4 regions of the Roseibium sp. MB-4 genome follow, and region 4 is predicted to be linked to each of the others. Evidence: predicted binding sites of a transcription regulator. Region 4 holds the regulator's gene; each other region holds the start of a gene.
The links. Region 4 encodes PhoB, which activates phosphate uptake and scavenging genes when phosphate is short. Its sites were predicted from a motif close to TGTCATNNANCTGTCAT; they were not measured.

Region 1: a site for PhoB is predicted at 1,914-1,930, ahead of phnC (phosphonate ABC transporter ATP-binding protein). Genes of this name have one in related genera too.
Region 2: a site for PhoB is predicted at 2,622-2,638, ahead of ACVDG4_RS01980 (glycerophosphodiester phosphodiesterase). Genes of this name have one in related genera too.
Region 3: a site for PhoB is predicted at 2,066-2,082, ahead of ACVDG4_RS21500 (DUF2794 domain-containing protein). Genes of this name have one in related genera too.

What each region holds. Positions count from the first base shown of each region.
Region 1 is NZ_JBRKQB010000001.1:1,320,007-1,324,206, reverse strand. Features, by position in the region: gene ACVDG4_RS06150 (helix-turn-helix domain-containing protein) at 1-491, opposite strand, end outside; gene ACVDG4_RS06145 (DapH/DapD/GlmU-related protein) at 1,018-1,644, opposite strand; gene phnC (phosphonate ABC transporter ATP-binding protein) at 2,031-2,864, shown strand; gene phnD (phosphonate ABC transporter substrate-binding protein) at 2,920-3,837, shown strand; gene phnE (phosphonate ABC transporter, permease protein PhnE) at 3,910-4,200, shown strand, end outside.
Region 2 is NZ_JBRKQB010000001.1:389,064-393,263, forward strand. Features, by position in the region: gene ACVDG4_RS01960 (LysE family translocator) at 1-516, shown strand, start outside; gene ACVDG4_RS01965 (YceI family protein) at 541-1,095, opposite strand; gene ACVDG4_RS01970 (cytochrome b) at 1,092-1,703, opposite strand; gene ACVDG4_RS01975 (YceI family protein) at 1,760-2,344, opposite strand; gene ACVDG4_RS01980 (glycerophosphodiester phosphodiesterase) at 2,734-3,456, shown strand; gene ACVDG4_RS01985 (MFS transporter) at 3,507-4,200, shown strand, end outside.
Region 3 is NZ_JBRKQB010000004.1:410,125-414,324, reverse strand. Features, by position in the region: gene ACVDG4_RS21510 (hypothetical protein) at 1-511, shown strand, start outside; gene ACVDG4_RS21505 (Bax inhibitor-1/YccA family protein) at 681-1,445, shown strand; gene ACVDG4_RS21500 (DUF2794 domain-containing protein) at 1,617-2,006, opposite strand; gene ACVDG4_RS21495 (GNAT family N-acetyltransferase) at 2,524-3,042, shown strand; gene ppa (inorganic diphosphatase) at 3,195-3,734, shown strand; gene ACVDG4_RS21485 (metallopeptidase family protein) at 3,772-4,200, opposite strand, start outside.
Region 4 is NZ_JBRKQB010000001.1:2,013,282-2,017,481, forward strand. Features, by position in the region: gene ACVDG4_RS09320 (aspartate aminotransferase family protein) at 1-619, opposite strand, end outside; gene ACVDG4_RS09325 (GcrA family cell cycle regulator) at 1,044-1,589, shown strand; gene phoB (phosphate regulon transcriptional regulator PhoB) at 1,656-2,351, opposite strand; gene phoU (phosphate signaling complex protein PhoU) at 2,439-3,134, opposite strand; gene pstB (phosphate ABC transporter ATP-binding protein PstB) at 3,167-3,955, opposite strand; gene pstA (phosphate ABC transporter permease PstA) at 3,977-4,200, opposite strand, start outside.

The sequences.
Region 1 (4,200 bases), 690 kb from region 4:
AAAACGATATCCGGTGCGTGAGGTTCGAACCAACCCTTGTCGCCAAGGCTCTTTTCGGCGGTCTGGATCCCTTCCGACGCATAAGGCCAAAGTGGCCGGTCCATCAGTTCTTGAACACCCGAATGCCAGTCCTGTGCACGGGCCGGGGAGACGGCAAGCAGCCGGTGGCTGAGATCGCATACCAGATGAACCGGCGCGCTGTTGCTGCTCACAAGCCCCACCAAGGCCCGGTCCGCTGCACTGTTGGGTCGCGCAAGCAACAGCCGTTCCACTTTGGAGCGGTCAAGTCCGTCAGGCTCCGAAGCACCGCTCTCCCAGCGTGAGATTTTGGATTGCGACACCCGGAGCTCATCGGCCAGCGCCTGCTGTTTTACGCGATTAAGCACCCGCCAGCGGCGAAGGGACGGGCCGAGGTTTCGCGGATTTGGGATGATGTCCAAGCTCATATTGGGGTGACTGTACCAGAAAACAGAAAGGGTGTCGGCTTTCACCAACACCCCCCTGTTCAGGTCAAGGTTATCGGACCCGGAAACCTGCCGAAGCGGGATCGATAGTCCGTCTTGATCTCAACTCGACATCAGATCTCCGAAGACATCTGGTGCCTGCCGACCCCTCATCCCCGAAGAGATTTGAAGCCTGCACCGATATTGCAGATAACCCGCTGCTCACCGGAGAGCCGGGGCGCTGGCTGCGGAGCGCTCCGCATCAAGCGCAAACTGGGTGCCTCACAGCCGGTCCGCGAGAGCCGCAAGCGGCCCCTTGGGACTGTGCCCAGACAGCGGTGACAAAAACCGTATGCTTTGGTTGGCGGTCCGAAACAGGTCTCTGCCGTGCTGTTGATTGAAGTTCACCATAGGAACTTGCCGCTGTCGAATCGCCCCTGTTAACCATTGTGACTTGTGGGGAAAGTCATCTCTTTCGTCTGAAAGCCGCAGAAAAGCGGGCCTTGTAGTGAGTTGAGTTCCCTAACGGAAATCAAATGCAAGTTAAGAAATGATTTTCCGGCAAAATAATAGGTCAGCGATACTTCTCTATGAATCCATCGATCGGCAAGTTGCGAAAATCGGGCAAGCGATCCTTCAGCTGATCGTGGCTCCAGTCCCACCAGGCGATCGCCATCAGAGCGTCTTCCTGGGTTTCCGTAAACCGGCGTTTGATTGGTTTCGCCGGAACACCGCCGACAATCGTATAGGGCGGCACGTCTTTCGACACGACCGCGCCTGCGGCAACGATAGCGCCGGTCCCGATTGTGACCCCGGCCAGAACCGTCACATTATGACCGATCCAGACATCGTGCCCGATTGTGACCCAATCGTCCCTGCGCCATTGAAAGAACTCCTGGTCATCATCACCCAGCCCATAGGCGGCTGCCCGGTAGGTGAAGTGATGTTGTGACGCGCGCCAGGTGGCGTGATTGCCGGGATTGAGCCGCACCCGCCGGGCAATCGAACAGAACTTGCCAATCGTTGACCAGACTACGTCCCCCTCCTGAACGATGTAGGAGTAATCGTCCATCTGGCTTTCGCGCATTTCGGTCAGCGCGCCGACTTCCGTCCACTTTCCGAGCTCACAGTTTTGAACGACCGCGTCTGGGTGAATATTGGGGGCTTCGGTCAGGCCGGGCTTTTGGTGCGGAGCGGACATGTTCGGTTCCATTGGTTTGTGACAGGCGCAGATGGATAGCTTTGGTCACATCATGAAGCGTGACGCTTTGATGACGTATCCATGAACTCTTTCTCTTTTCCTCAGTTTCAGTCGGTTCGAAGCACCCTGACTAATATTTCAGCGCGGAAACACGCTTCTCGGGCTTTGTTTTGCTCTTGCAACCATGATTTGCCGAGCCTTGCAGAACCCTCTGAGGAAGCAGGAAAATAAAGCCTTGTCCGGGCGCTGTGTGTGTCCCGGTAGGCCCTTGTCATTGAAATGTCATCGTTTCTTCAAGGGACTGATAAATAGCTGTCATCGCGTTGTTACGCTCGAATGGCTCTTGTCGCGCAGCAAATACGAACAAACACGGACAGGGCTGCCGCGTGATTCAATTTCAGGACGTCACCAAGACCTTTGGGTCCCGGACTGCGGTGAACAAGGTATCTTTCAACATCGACAAACCGCAGATGGTCGGCATTATCGGCCGCTCCGGTGCAGGCAAATCGACCTTGCTGCGCATGATCAACCGGCTGACGCCGGCGACCTCCGGTCAGATCCTCTTCAATGACCGCGACATTCTGAGCCTTAAAGGCGGCATGATGCGCCGTTGGCAGCGCGACTGCGCCATGGTGTTCCAGCAGTTCAATCTTGTGCCGCGCTTGGATGTGGTGACCAATGTGATGCTCGGCCGTCTGAATGGCCATGGCACGCTCAAGAGCCTCTTTAACATCTTCGACCAAGACGACGTGAAGACTGCACTTGCCGCGCTGGATCGGCTTGGCATTGCCCAGGAAGCACCCAAACGGGCTGAAGAGCTTTCCGGGGGGCAGCAGCAGCGCGTGGCGATTGCACGAGCGCTGATGCAGGATCCGCACATGATCCTGGCCGACGAGCCGATCGCTTCTCTTGATCCGATGAATGCAAAGATCGTCATGGACGCCCTTCGGGAAATCCACGAACGCGACAACAAGATCGTCATCTGCAATCTGCACACGCTCGACACCGCACGCACGTACTGCGACCGCGTGATCGGTATGCGCGACGGCTTCATCGTTTTTGATGGTGCGCCAGACGCCCTGACCACAGATGTGGCGCGCGAGATTTATGGCGCCGATGAAAGCTTCAACGAAGCGGCAACATCAACCGCCATCGATGCCGGTAAATCCGGCTCTCAAGAATCCGCCGGTGTGATGACCCCGGCGGCAGCAGCGGGCTGACCGTCTGCTCCCAAATCATCGTCATCAATTGTGAACCCTCGGGGGAGTGTCCCAAATGAAACTGGTTTCCAAAGTTGCTGCGCTGGCTGCAGTCAGCATGATCGCTCTGAACGCAACCGCTGCCGTTGCTGAAGAAATCTCCGAATTCCGCATTGGCATCCTCGGCGGCGAAAACGCTTCCGATCGTCTGCGCGCTTACACCTGCCTTGAAGAAAAGACCGCTGACCTGCTCGGTGTTCCGGTCAAGCTTTTCGCACCGGCTGACTACAACGGCGTGATCGAAGGCCTGCTCGGCGGCAACCTCGACATGGCTTGGCTTGGCGCGTCCGGCTACGCAAAAGTCTACCTGACCGATCCGGAAGCTGTTGACCCGGTTCTGGTTAAGGTCAACGTTGATGGCGGCTACGGCTACTACTCCATCGGTTTTGCCCGCAACGACAGCGAAATCAACTCGCTCGCCGACATGAAGGGCAAGGTTTTCGGCTTTGGTGACCCGAACTCCACGTCCGGTTACCTGATCCCGTCCATCGCCATCCCGCAGGAAGGCTACTCCATGGAGCCGGGCGACTATTTCGGCGACGTTAAGTTCACCGGCGGTCACGAGCAGACCATCGTTGCTGTTTCCAACGGCGACATCGACGCTGGTGTAACTTGGGCCGATGGTCTTGGTGAGTGGGAAGACGGCTACAACTCCGGCGCTCTGCGTAAGGCGTCCGATGCTGGCCTGGTCGACATGACCGAACTGCGTGAAATCTGGCGTTCGCCGGTGATCCCGGAAGGTCCGATCGTTCTTTCCAAGAAGCTTCCGGAAGACGTCAAAATCAAAATGACCGCTCTGATGGCGTCCCTGAACTCTCTGGACCCCGAGTGCGCATACGGCGTTGCTGCCGGTGAGACCAAAGGTTTCATGCCGATCACTCACGAAGCTTACGTCAACATCGTTGAAGCTCGTAAGGCAAAGAGCAAGAACTAAGCGTTCTTGAATAGCGCGCGGGCCGGTTTCCGGCCCGCGTTTTTTATGCGTGACGTTTAAAGGACATTGAAGATGGCCGTCGCTGCAATGGAAGAGGAAATCCTCTCCTTACGCAAACGCCGTCAGCTCTATTCGCTGATCGGACTTTTGTTGGTCGTTGCCGTTATGGTTTCGGGATACTCGAAATCCAACGACATGAACTCCGGCGGTTTTCTGCAGGGCCTGAGCAAGTTTTTCGATTATCCAGGCGAGATCGTGCTTGAGGCCTGGGAAGCCGGGCCAGCGTTTTTCGGTCTGATCATCCAATATCTCCCAGCCATGCTGGAAACCTTGAACATCGCGGCCGTTGCGACGCTTCTGGGG
Region 2 (4,200 bases), 1.6 Mb from region 4:
CAGGTGCTTGCGACCGCACTTGGAAATATGAGTGCGTCCGTGGTGCAGGCCATCTTGGCCTGTGCCGGTCTTGGCATCGTGCTTGCCAAATCGGCTGTCTTGTTCATGGTCATCAAATATGCTGGTGCCGCATATCTTGTTTATCTTGGCTTTTCGATGTGGCGCAGCGCTTCCAACGGGCTCAATATCGGCGGAGACAAACGGTCAGAAGCGGATACGACCGGGCGCCTTTATCGGAGTGGATTTCTCGTCGCTGCCGCAAACCCCAAGGCAGTTGTGTTTTTCACTGCTTTGTTTCCCCAGTTTCTCGATCCTTCGGGAACAGCTGTCACTCAGCTGACCGGGATGGTTGTTCTGATCGCGCTGGTGTCGTTCTCGGTCGCTATGATTTACGGCTTCGTTGGAAGCCGTTTGAGCGTTCTTCACCTGTCGCGACGGTTTATGGGTCGGATGCACAAAGCGATTGGTGGTTTGTTCGTTGCAAGCGGCATCGGTTTGGCAGCCTCGCGCGGTTGAAGACCGCGCGAGATCCGAAAAAAGCTAGCGGGTCGCCGTCAGGTTGAGCGTGACGGTGACAGCGTCGCCGACGGTGTCTGTTCCGACACCGGATCCGAGGCCGTATTCAAGACGGTTTAAAGTCGCCATGCCACTGGCTGTGGCAGTGTCACCATTGATCGCCAGCGTAAAGTCCAGGACGAGCGGCATGGACACACCTTTGATCGTGAGCGTTCCGTTTGCCCGGTAACTGTCGCCTTCCACCCGTTCGACACTGTCTGCGGTGAAGGTCGCGTCCGGGAACGCGGCGGTGTCAAACCAATCGCCATTCGGCAGGGTCCCGTCAAATTGGGCGTTGCCGGTGGAGGCGCTGGCCGGACGGATCGTGGCCGAAATATCGGCGTTTTCCGGCGCGTCCGGGTCAAACTCGATGGATGCGTCCCAGGAGGTAAACCGTCCTGTCAAAGCGCTGCTGCCCTGCTGGACTTGGAACCCAAGTGTGCTCTGCGCCGGATCTACAGTCCATGTCGCGGCAAGTGCGGGCTGCACGGTCAGGAAAGACAAGGTGCAGCTGAGGAGTGCAAGTGATTTCAGTGTCATGCTTTGGCTTTCTCAGAATGTGATTCAAGCGCGTTTTGAGCTGGCTTGGTTGATGTCATCCGCTTCAAGGTGTCGTCCTTGGCAATGAAGTGGTGCTTCAGTGCGGCGGCGATGTGAACAACCACCAAGGCGATCAACAGATACGCACCATATTCATGGAGGATCATGAAAAAGGCTTCGGCCTGTTCTTTTGTTCCAAGGGCCTCCGGATAGGGCAGGTGTGGGATCGGCAGAACGTTAAAGACCACCGTCGGGATGCCCCAGGGGGACGCGGACACCATGAACCAGCCTGTGATCGGCATTGCGAAGATCAGGACGTAGAGCCCGATATGACCGAGATGAGCTGCGAGTTTTTCAAGAGCCGGCATGTCGGACGGCAGTTTCGGTGAAGGGTTTGTCAGACGCCAAACCAGCCTGAAGGCCGCAAGCGCCAATACAACAAAGCCGAAGGACTTGTGCAGCTGGTACAGCTGAAAAAGGTTCGGGTCGGTCTGCGGCAGCTGCTTGAGATAAAGTCCGAAGGCGAGCATGCCGATTATCAGCAGGGCCATGGTCCAGTGAAAGAAAATGGCTATCCGGCCATAACCGGTTGGCGTATTGCGATACATGGCAGTTTCCTTCGGCAAACGGGAAGCCTTAACAAGGCTCCCCGCATCTTCGCAGATTAGTTTGTTGCGGCAGTCGTAAGCGTTTCGGTGTGAAACGTGATCGTGACCTCGTCACCTACATAGGGCACGAACATGTCCATGCCGTAGTCAGATCGTTTGATTACGGTGTTTACGGCAAAACCAACCGATTCCTTCTTCGCCATTGGATGCTCACCCATTGCCTTGACATCAACGGTCAGGGTCGCCGGCTTCGTGATGCCTTTGATGGTGAGATCTCCGGTGACTTCAAGCTGCTTCTCGCCGGTTTGTTCAACGCTTGTGCTCTTGAAGGTAGCTTCCGGGAACTTCTCAGCGTCAAAGAAGTCGGCGCTCAGGAGGTGCTTGTCGCGATCTGCCCAGAATGTATCGAGGCTGCCGATCTGAATGGTGAACTCGATTGAGGAATTGGCCGGGGTTTCCTTGTCGATTAACAGGGTGCCATCCCAGTCGCCAAAACGGCCATCGGTGGTGGAGTAACCAAGGTGATCATACGTGAAGGACAGGTTGGAGTGGGACTTGTCGAAGTCGAACGCAACCGGTTCAGCGACAGCAGCGCCAGCGAGAACGGACAGGGCGAAGGCAGATGTAGCAAGACGGATCATTTTGGAACCTCATCAATAAGACTGTTGAAGACGTTCCATGGGGAACGCTGTTCCATCACATAAGCTGTATTTCAAAAGCTGCAATTTGACTGACTGTTTATTGAGGGTGAACAATTTGTCATAATTCCGCTGGATGGTTCGGAAAAACGACTCGGCGAGTTATCGAGAAGAATGGAAGTTTCTGCGGGGTCTACAACTGCGCTAGGCAACAGTTGATAGTGACCAAAGCGGCCGCTTTTGACCTTGAAACAATCTGTAGTTTGATGAACGTGATATATGTCATGAAGGCATCAAAGTCTTCAGGCATTCCTTTCGTGTCTCGGTCGCTCGAGCTTCGTTTCCCTTCAACATTGCTGGTGCTTTGACCCCGAACCTTCTGGAGCATATCCGTGAACCGTGCAGCTATTGTTTGCCATCGTGGCCTCAGCCTTAAAGCCCCGGAAAACACTCTGGCGTCTCTGGAAAAAGCGATCGAAGCAGGCGCGGAAGTGGTCGAGCTCGATGTCCGTCCATCCCGCGACGGTGTCCTCTACGTCTTTCACGATGACACGCTGGATAGAACGACGAACGGCTCGGGCCGGTTTGCCGACAAACTCTCATCTGAGATCGACCGACTTGATGCAGGTTCCTGGTTTTCAAAAGAGTTTTCCGGCGAACGTGTGCCGCGGTTTGATGCATTCCTGAAGGCGTGCCGGGAGCGGATTTCGGTCTATGCTGAGATCAAAGAAGGAGACCCGGCGAAGGTCAGAGACATGCTCCAGGCTAACGGTCTCCTGGAAACAGCCTGGACGTTCTCCTTTGACCAGGCCATTCGCGCCAAGGCACGGGCCCGTGTTCCTGATCTCCGGCTCATGGTCTTGTTTGATCATGTCGGCTCGGTTGAAAGGGCGGTCGCGCAAGGCGCGGCAATTTTGGAGTTTCAAGCGCACAACCTGGACCCTGATCTGGCCGCTTCAGCAAGGGATGCTGGGCTCACCACGCAGCTCTTTTATGACGGTGATGATCGCGACGTGTTCGAACTGGCGGTCAAGTGCGGCATCCAGCAAATGAACATTGACCATGTCGACGTTTTCCGCTCTGTTGAAAACGAAATTCTGACCCCGGCGACCTAGGATTTTTGATCACGAGCCGGGCCCTGCAAAACACAAAAGGACTACGACCGGTGACGGGTCATGATGCTGCCTTGAGCCTCAACCGGTTCGAAACGCGGCTTGCAACACGGCTGGTGTTTTTCATTGGTGGACTGACCATGGGCGCCTGGTCACCGCTGATCCCGTTCGCACAACAAAGGCTTGGCGTTGATGATGCCGGGCTTGGTCTTTTGCTCTTGTGCCTCGGTATTGGCTCGGTTCTTTTCATGCCGCTTGCCGGACCTCTATGCGCCGCATTTGGAAGCCGTCGAGTGATCGTCGGGTCCGGGATCGGTTTGATTGCCGGATTTCCGGCTCTTGGGTATGCAGAGACAATCCCGCTCATGGCTATCGCGGTTTTCCTGTTCGGGAGCTTCCTCGGTGTCATGGAAGTCGGCATGAATTCCCATGCGGTGGATGTTGAAAGCGGATCGGATAAACCGCTGATGTCGGGGTTCCATGCCCAGTTCAGCATCGGCGGGTTTGCCGGGGCAGGGGGTGTCACGCTTTTCTTGACGCTCGGCCTGTCACCGTTCGCATCTGCTGGCTTGATTGCGCTGTCAAGCCTCTTGCTGCTGATTTTAGCGGCCCCCCGGCTGCTCCCAAATCGCACGGGCGGTTCTTCAACGGGCGGGGCTTTCCCGAAAAGCGTTGTCCTGCTTCTGGCACTCCTCATTGCCATCACGTTTTTGACCGAAGGAGCTGTTCTGGACTGGAGCGCTGCGC
Region 3 (4,200 bases), on a different contig from region 4:
CGGTGACAGCGGCTTCACCCCGGTCGGCATCCGCGTTTATCGGACCGGGGAGCATGAGATGAAATACACCATCTCTGAAAAGGGTAAGGACCCGATCGAGGTTTCCGCGAACCGTTTGTCGATCCCGAACTACAAGAATTCTTGCCTCTCGGTTGAAAACAAGGGCAACAGGCTGACCGGCGGCACCTGGACCGGCACACCGCAATCTGCCGGAAAAAAACTCCGCCTGACCAAATCCAAGCTGACCATTGATGGAAACGCGCGCAATGTGACCGTCGAAGATGTTCGCGTGGGCCGTGTCGGGATCATGGAAGACGGCAAACCCTTGGCGTTTTTCACGGATGCTGGCGGCGATTATGGCGTTCTTCAGTGGTTCAAGCCGGGCGTAACGCCGGAAGTCATGCGCGACACCACAAAAGAAGTTATGGATTTCAAGGCAGAAGAAATCTTCCGCTGGCCACAAGGCACTTGCGATCGGCAGATCGAAAGCCGTCTTAAAGCCATGAAATAAGAACTCTTCTTAATCATAAGGGCCGGAAATACGGGCCGTAGCAGAAAGATTGCGATTTTTTCAGGAAAGTCATCTTGTGCTAGGGTCCGTATTCTCCCATATGTTGAGGGAGCTGTGCTGCAGGATTCCCTGCGCGCACAAGTTTTGAACGAAGGGGAATCTTAAGACCATGTCGACCTTTGACCGCCAATCTCAAGGCGCTTACTCGGTTGCCGGCGCTCGTGCCGAGGCCGGCATCGATCAGGGCCTGCGCGCCTACATGCTGGGCGTATACAACTACATGACGTTCGGCCTCGCGCTGACCGGTTTCTTTGCCATCGGTACCTACATGATGTCCGTCGTGACCAACGACGCTGGCTCGATCGTAGGTTTGACACCGCTCGGCAACGCCATCTTTGCCTCACCGCTCAAATGGGTGGTCATGCTGGCGCCGCTCGGCATGGTGCTTTGGCTCTCGTTCCGGATCCAGTCCATGAGCGCGTCAACCGCTCGGACGATGTTCCTCGTCTACTCCGCCCTGATGGGTGTATCCCTATCCTCGATCTTCATGGTTTATACCGGCGGATCGATCGCGCGCGTGTTCTTCATTACCGCAGCGTCGTTCGGTGCGCTGAGCATCTTCGGCTACACCACGAAGAAGGACCTGTCCGCTTGGGGTTCGTTCCTGTTCATGGGCCTGATCGGTATCGTGATCGCCTCCCTGGTGAACATCTTCCTCGGATCTTCCGCGCTTCAGTTCGCGATTTCCGTGATTGGTGTTCTGGTGTTCGCTGGCTTGACTGCCTACGACACACAGCAAATCAAGGAAATGTACTACGAGGGCGATTCCGGTGAAGTTGCCACCAAGAAGTCCGTGATGGGCGCTCTGCGTCTCTACCTCGACTTCATCAACATGTTCCTGATGCTGCTGCAGCTGTTCGGCAACCGCGAATAATCTGCGCACCATCATAAATGTAGAAAGCCCGGCCATTGCGCCGGGCTTTTTGTTGTCTTTTGACAAAAGATGTCGCTTCCAAATCTCAGATGGTCAGCACGTGAAAAACGGGCAAGCGGCGACCTCGAGTTTAGTAGAGACCGCTCCGGGTTTCGAGCCGTGCGCCCTGTGTCAGGCGTCGACGACCCGTAGATGCTTTTTCTTTTCCAGAACTCTCAGAACCTGCGCAAGATCGTGGCCACGTTTCAGGATCATGCCACCAGTCGCGACGACCGAATATGCGCCCTGCCGCCGCGCAAGTTTAGGATCCTTTTCGATGCGATAAAGAGGCATTTCAGAGGCGCGGCGGAAAATTGAGAAAACAGCCCTGTCATTCAGAATGTCAATTGCATAGTCCCGCCACTCACCATCGGCGACCATGCGGCCATAGAGCCTGAGGATGACATCGAGTTCCCGGCGGTTGAAGGACACCACTGGTAAGGAGGGAGGAGCTTTATGCCCAGGTCCGTTGAGGCTCAAGCTCCGGCTGTGCTGAGATGCGCTATCATCGGCTTCGCTCATTCCGCCTCCCTTTTGAACCGCCTTGCACCTTGCGCTGCCGTCAGCATTTGCTTGGTGCATGTCATCCAGATGTCATGATGGTCGTGGTTCGCCGCGAATTGCAAGTGCAGGCCGGTAGAAAGCTGAGAAACTGTTGCTTTCATTCATCAATCGTGACCGAAAAACATCAAAAACTGACGCTTGGGCAACTTTTCAAGAAAGAATACCAAAATTTTCATGTTTTCGCCGCATTCCAGCCCTTGGCCAGCCAAAAAGCACACCCATATTAGCATCATACCTTGATGGGAACGGTCTACGGGCACCGCGGTATGCAATAGCCCCCCAGCCCCCCGTGGTGAATGTAGAGCGACCAGATTTTTTGAGTCAAACATCAGGGCAACTGAAGGGCCGGCAACACGCCGGCCCTTTTCATTACCGGGCACCTTTGACGGCCAGTCTCAAGAATTCCGGCAGTTTTCCCGAACCGAAAACGTTTCAAGCTTCCCCTGCGGACGCCTTGTAGTATTCTTTTCCCAAGATGACTCTTGACCTGATTGATCTTCGTGCGGCGAGACCGGCAGACTGCGAAGCGCTTGCCAACATCCATAGCGAAGCCTGGCTCGGCGCTTATCGCGGCGTGTTACATGGCCTTGACCTTCAGCGAATGGTCTCAAGGCGGGGCGAAAACTGGTGGCGCGGAGCTCTGGCGCGCGGCGTCAACATCAAGATCCTATCCGTTGCTGATGTTCCGGCCGGATATGCCACCTTTGGCCCGTGCCGGCTAACGAATACCAGCATGGATGGAGAGATATACGAACTTTATCTCAAACCGGAGTATCAGGGCCTGGGTTTCGGCCGCAGGCTTTTTGAAGACATCCGGGCATCATTCCTCGAGCAACATGGCTCAGGGCTTGCCGTCCAGGTGCTCAGCGACAACACGCCTGCCCGGGAGTTCTATCGTGCGGTGGGAGGCCAAATCGCCGGGAAATCATGGCACCGGATCGGCGGTAGACGACTCGAATTGCTCATCTACATCTGGCCGAGGCGAACGCTCTGACAGGCTCACCATTATGCTTTCTAAGGTAAGGATCTGGTACGCCCGCGCCACTTCCGGGCCATTAATCAATTAGGTGCAATGCAAAACTAAAGACTTGAACTTCTGCCTTCGGATTGCGATAGACGGCGCAACGATCCAACAGGAGTTCACAGATGCGTATTGACGCCGTGCCGATTGGCAAAAACCCGCCGGAAGATATCAACGTAATTGTTGAGGTCCCCGTTGGCGGTGAACCGATCAAGTATGAGATGGATAAAGAAGCAGGCGCGATGTATGTCGACCGCTTCCTCTACACGCCCATGCGCTATCCAGGGAACTACGGCTTCGTCCCGCACACGCTTTGCGGCGATGGCGATCCGATCGACGTGGTTGTCGTCAACCAGCGCCCTGTTGTACCTGGCGCCATCATGACCTGCCGTCCGATTGGTGTTCTCCTGATGGAAGACGAGTCCGGCCAGGATGAAAAGATCATTGCGGTGCCAAGCCACAAGATCACCAAGCGCTACGACAATGTTTCGGACATTACCGACCTGCCGCAAATCACCATCGACCAGGTTAAGCACTTCTTCGAGCACTACAAGGATCTGGAACCTGGCAAATGGGTGAAAGTGACGGGTGTTGAAGGCGCAGAAGCTGCAAAACGCATGATTGTGGAATCAATCGAGCGCGCCAAGACGGAAGCTGCCGAATAAATGCAGCCCGACTATCCTTGAGGCTGCCGCCGCTGCATCATCTGTCGGCAGCGGCCTCAAGACGCTCCATGTCCTGATCGCTCAAACCGAAATGGTGACCGATCTCATGGATAAGCACATGGGCGACCACATCTCCGAGCGTTTCGTCCATTGCGGCCCAATAATCCAGAATGGGCCGGCGGAAGAGCCAGATACGATTTGGCATTTGCCCAGTATGGGACAGCTCTTCGCCCTCGTCCAAGCCGACACCTTCAAACAACCCTAGAAGGTCGTGCGGATCTTCGATCGACAGTGCATCGAGAACATCATCAGGTGCGTATTCGGCAAGTGTGATCTGCAAATTGCCGCAGCGAAGCAGCAGATCGTCCGGCATGGTTGCCAGTGTTTCGCTGGCCATTGCCTCAAAGTCTTTCAGGTCCGGCGCTTTGAGGTCGGTCCAGTGGCTTCGACTGATTGGATGAATTGA
Region 4 (4,200 bases):
CATCACAAAGCTTACGCAGAGCGCGCAGGAATTCGTAGTCGACTTCCCGAATGCCGCCCTCGCCTTGGATGGGTTCGATCGCGATCGCTGCGGTTTGCGGACCGACCATGGCTTTCAAGGCCTCCAAGTCCCCGCTGGGCACCTGATCGAAGCCCGGGGCCTTCGGTCCGAAACCTTCCAGATATTTCGCCTGGCCACCTGCTGCGATCGTGCCGAGTGTCCGGCCATGGAAAGCGCCTTCAAAGGTCACGATCTGATACCGGTCCTGCTCATTGCGGTCATAGTGATAACGCCGGGCACACTTGATCGCCGCTTCCATTGCTTCGGCGCCGGAATTCACGAACAGTACCTTGTCAGCAAATGTTGCATCGGTGAGGCGCTGCGCAAACCGCGCGCCATCCGGCATCTGGTGCAGATTGGAAATATGCCAGAGCTTGGCCGCCTGATCCTGAAGAGCCTGGACCAGATGCGGATGAGCATGTCCGAGCGAATTTACCGCGATCCCGGACCCGCAATCGAGAAATCGTCGGCCGTCACTCGTAACAAGCCAGACACCTTCCCCGTGATCGAATGACAGGTTCGATCTTGCGTAGTTTCCAAAAAGCGCGGACGCGGACATACCTCTTTAGTCTCCTTTGGCCGCCGGAAGCGCCACTGGTATCGGACCGTCGGAACTCCGGGGCATCGCCTTAATTACAGGCCAAAAACGCAATGTGCCGCCAAAGCGGCGGCACGTTGCAAGATCCTTATACACTGCCGAGGTCCCCGCCTGTCAATGGAAATGGCCATTGCCGGGGTTCGGGCTGTTTTATGTAAAAGTCTCAAGGACCTCGCATCTGTTGGGGAAAAGTCCGTTCATCCCCAACTCACTGCAGCCTGACGGTTGCTTCACAAATTAACGTTATTGTAACCTTTGACTAATCAGACACGACATCTCGTGCGGCGTATCAAATAGAGGCACAAGATATGCCATAATGGACTTGCGTTCGCGTGTCCAATAACGGGATTTTGGCCAGTCACTGGCCTTGGCAAGGGGTGCGGCAATGAGTTGGACGAACGAACGAGTTGAGCTTTTGAAGAAGCTCTGGAGCGATGGTTTGAGTGCAAGCCAGATTGCGGGTGAGCTTGGCGGTGTCACCCGGAACGCGGTGATTGGCAAGGTACACCGGCTTGGTCTTTCCGGCCGCGCAAAGTCTTCTTCTTCAAGCGCGAAACCGCGCCGTCCCCGCACAACGGCCAATCCGGCGTCTCAATCGGCACCGAAACGTCCGCAAACACAGCCGCAGACCCAAGGTTCCGCAGCGCTGAAGATGGAGCCGACGCCAGCCCCGGTCGCAGAGGTTCAACCCGTTGCAGAACCGATCGCTGACGTTGTTCCGATGTCCAAGCGGGCGACTATCCTGACGTTAACTGAGCGCACCTGTAAGTGGCCGATCGGCGATCCGGCGACAGAAGACTTCTACTTCTGCGGTCAGGTTTCCGAAGCCGGCGTTCCCTACTGCCCCTACCACTGCAAGATCGCTTACCAGCCGGTCGCAGACCGCCGCCGGAGCGCCAACAACAAGACCAGTGTTGCCCAGGCTTCCTGATCTCGAAATACCCAAGAAAAAGCCCGCCGATTTGGCGGGCTTTTTTGTTTGTCTTGAAAGTCTCGATCAGGCTGCCGTGAACTGGTCGTTGAAGGCATAACCAGCCCCGCGCACCGTGCGGATCGGGTCTTTCGCCTTGCCCTTGTTCAGCGCTTTGCGCAGCCGGCCTACGTGAACATCGACCGTGCGTTCATCCACATACACATCGTGCCCCCAAACACCATCCAAGAGCTGTTCGCGTGAAAAGACCCGGCCTGGTGCGGTCATCAGGAATTCCAGAAGGCGAAACTCTGTTGGCCCCAAATGGATTTCCTTGGTGCTGCGCCGGACGCGGTGTGTTTCCCGGTCAAGTTCGATGTCGCCGGAGCGCAGCATCGTGGACACCACCTCCGGGCTTGCCCGCCGCAAGATCGCGCGGACACGCGCCATCAGTTCGGGCACTGAGAACGGTTTGACCACGTAGTCGTCCGCTCCGGTCGACAGGCCTCTGATGCGCTCGGCTTCCTCGCCGCGCGCCGTGAGCATGATGACCGGCAAGCGCTCGGTGTCTTCGCGTGCCCGCAGGCGCCGGCACAGTTCGATTCCGGACAGTCCGGGCAACATCCAGTCCAGCAACAAAAGGTCCGGCTGGGTTTCCCGGAGGCGGATTTCCGCCTCGTCGCCGCGGACACAGGTCTCGACGGCGTATCCTTCAGCTTCCAGATTGTACCGCAACAGAAGGCTCAACGGTTCTTCGTCTTCGACGATGAGGACCTTCGGCATGAATTCTCGCTCCAATTCCCTCAGCCGGCACTAAAGCGCCGGCTTACAGTTCCTGCTTCACAACCCGCTCAGGCGGGCTCTGGCAACTCACATAGCGCCGGTTTCATCAACCTTGGTGCGGTCTTCCGGAAGCCGCTCGCCCGTCACCATGAAGAAGACGTTTTCGGCAATGTTGGTGGCATGATCGCCGATCCGCTCGATATTCTTCGCACAGAATAGAAGATGGACGCAGGAGGTGATCACCCGTGGATCTTCCATCATGTACGTCAGAAGTTCGCGGAACAGAGAGGTGTAGATCGCATCGACTTCGGCATCAGCTTCCTGCACGTGGCGCGCAGCCTCTGCATTGCGTCCGGTGTAGGCATCCAGAACCTTTTTCAGCTGCCCAAGGGCTAGCTCGGTCATGTGCTCCACGCCGATTGCCAACTTCTTGCTCTGAATGTCGTTGTCGATTGCGATTGCCCGCTTGGCAACGTTCTTTGCAAGATCGCCAACACGCTCCAGATCGTTCGCGATCCGGCTGGCGGCTGTGATTTCGCGCAGATCTTGCCCCATCGGCTGACGGCGCACGATCATTGCAATCAGGCCTTCCTCGACGTCCTGGTGCAGCGCATCAAGACGGCGATCCTGATCAATCACGCGGCGCGCCAAATCAGTGTCCCCGGACACGAGGGCGGAAACGGCTTCTGCAAATGCTTTTTCTGCAAGACCGCCCATTTCAGCGATCCGGCCGGCCATGACGTTCAATTCGTCATCATAAGCCGTGACTGTATGTTCAGACATCCTGTGTCCCTTCGAAAAAATGTGCGATCCGGTTAACCGAAGCGGCCGGTAATGTAGTCCTGCGTACGCTTGTCCACCGGGTTGGTGAAGATATCCTGTGTTGGACCTTCTTCAACCAGAATTCCCAAGTGGAAGAATGCAGTGCGCTGAGACACGCGAGCGGCCTGCTGCATGGAGTGCGTTACGATCACGATCGTGTAGTTCTCGCGCAACTCGTCGATCAGCTCCTCAACCTTGGCGGTCGCGATCGGATCGAGAGCGGAACACGGCTCATCCATCAGGATCACTTCCGGGCTAACGGCAATCGCGCGTGCAATACACAGGCGCTGCTGCTGACCACCGGACATGCCGGTCCCAGGTTCGTCGAGACGATCCTTGGCTTCTTCCCAAAGACCCGCCTTTTGCAGGCTGGAGGCCACGATGTCATCAAGCTCAGCCCGGTTCCGGGCCAGACCGTGAATGCGCGGGCCGTAGGCTACGTTGTCGTAGATCGATTTCGGGAACGGGTTCGGCTTCTGGAACACCATTCCGACCTTGGCGCGCAACTGCACCGGATCGACTTTCGGATCGTAGATGTCTTCGCCGTCGATCTGGATGGAGCCTTCGACCCGGCAGATATCGATCGTGTCGTTCATGCGGTTGATGGTCCGCAAGAATGTCGACTTGCCACACCCGGACGGGCCAATGAAGGCCGTGACCGAACGCGGCTGGATTTCAATATCCACGTCCTTGATCGCGTGCGTGTCGCCGTAATAGACCTGCACTTTGTTGGCTGAAATCTTGCTGTCGGTCATATCTGTCGCCTGTTCAATTTTCGGCATGTCATTCATGGGTACGCCTCCTTACCAGCGACGCTCAAACCTGCGGCGCAGGATAATCGCGAGGATGTTCATAGACAGAAGGAAGATCAGGAGGACGATGATACCGCCCCAGGCTTTCTCATAGAACGCGAAGTCCGAACGGGCCGCCCAGGTGTAGATCTGAGCAGGCATTGCGGAGTTCGGGTCCATAAATCCGGAAACGAAACCGTCCGGATATCCGCGGGCCACAAAGCCGACCATCCCGA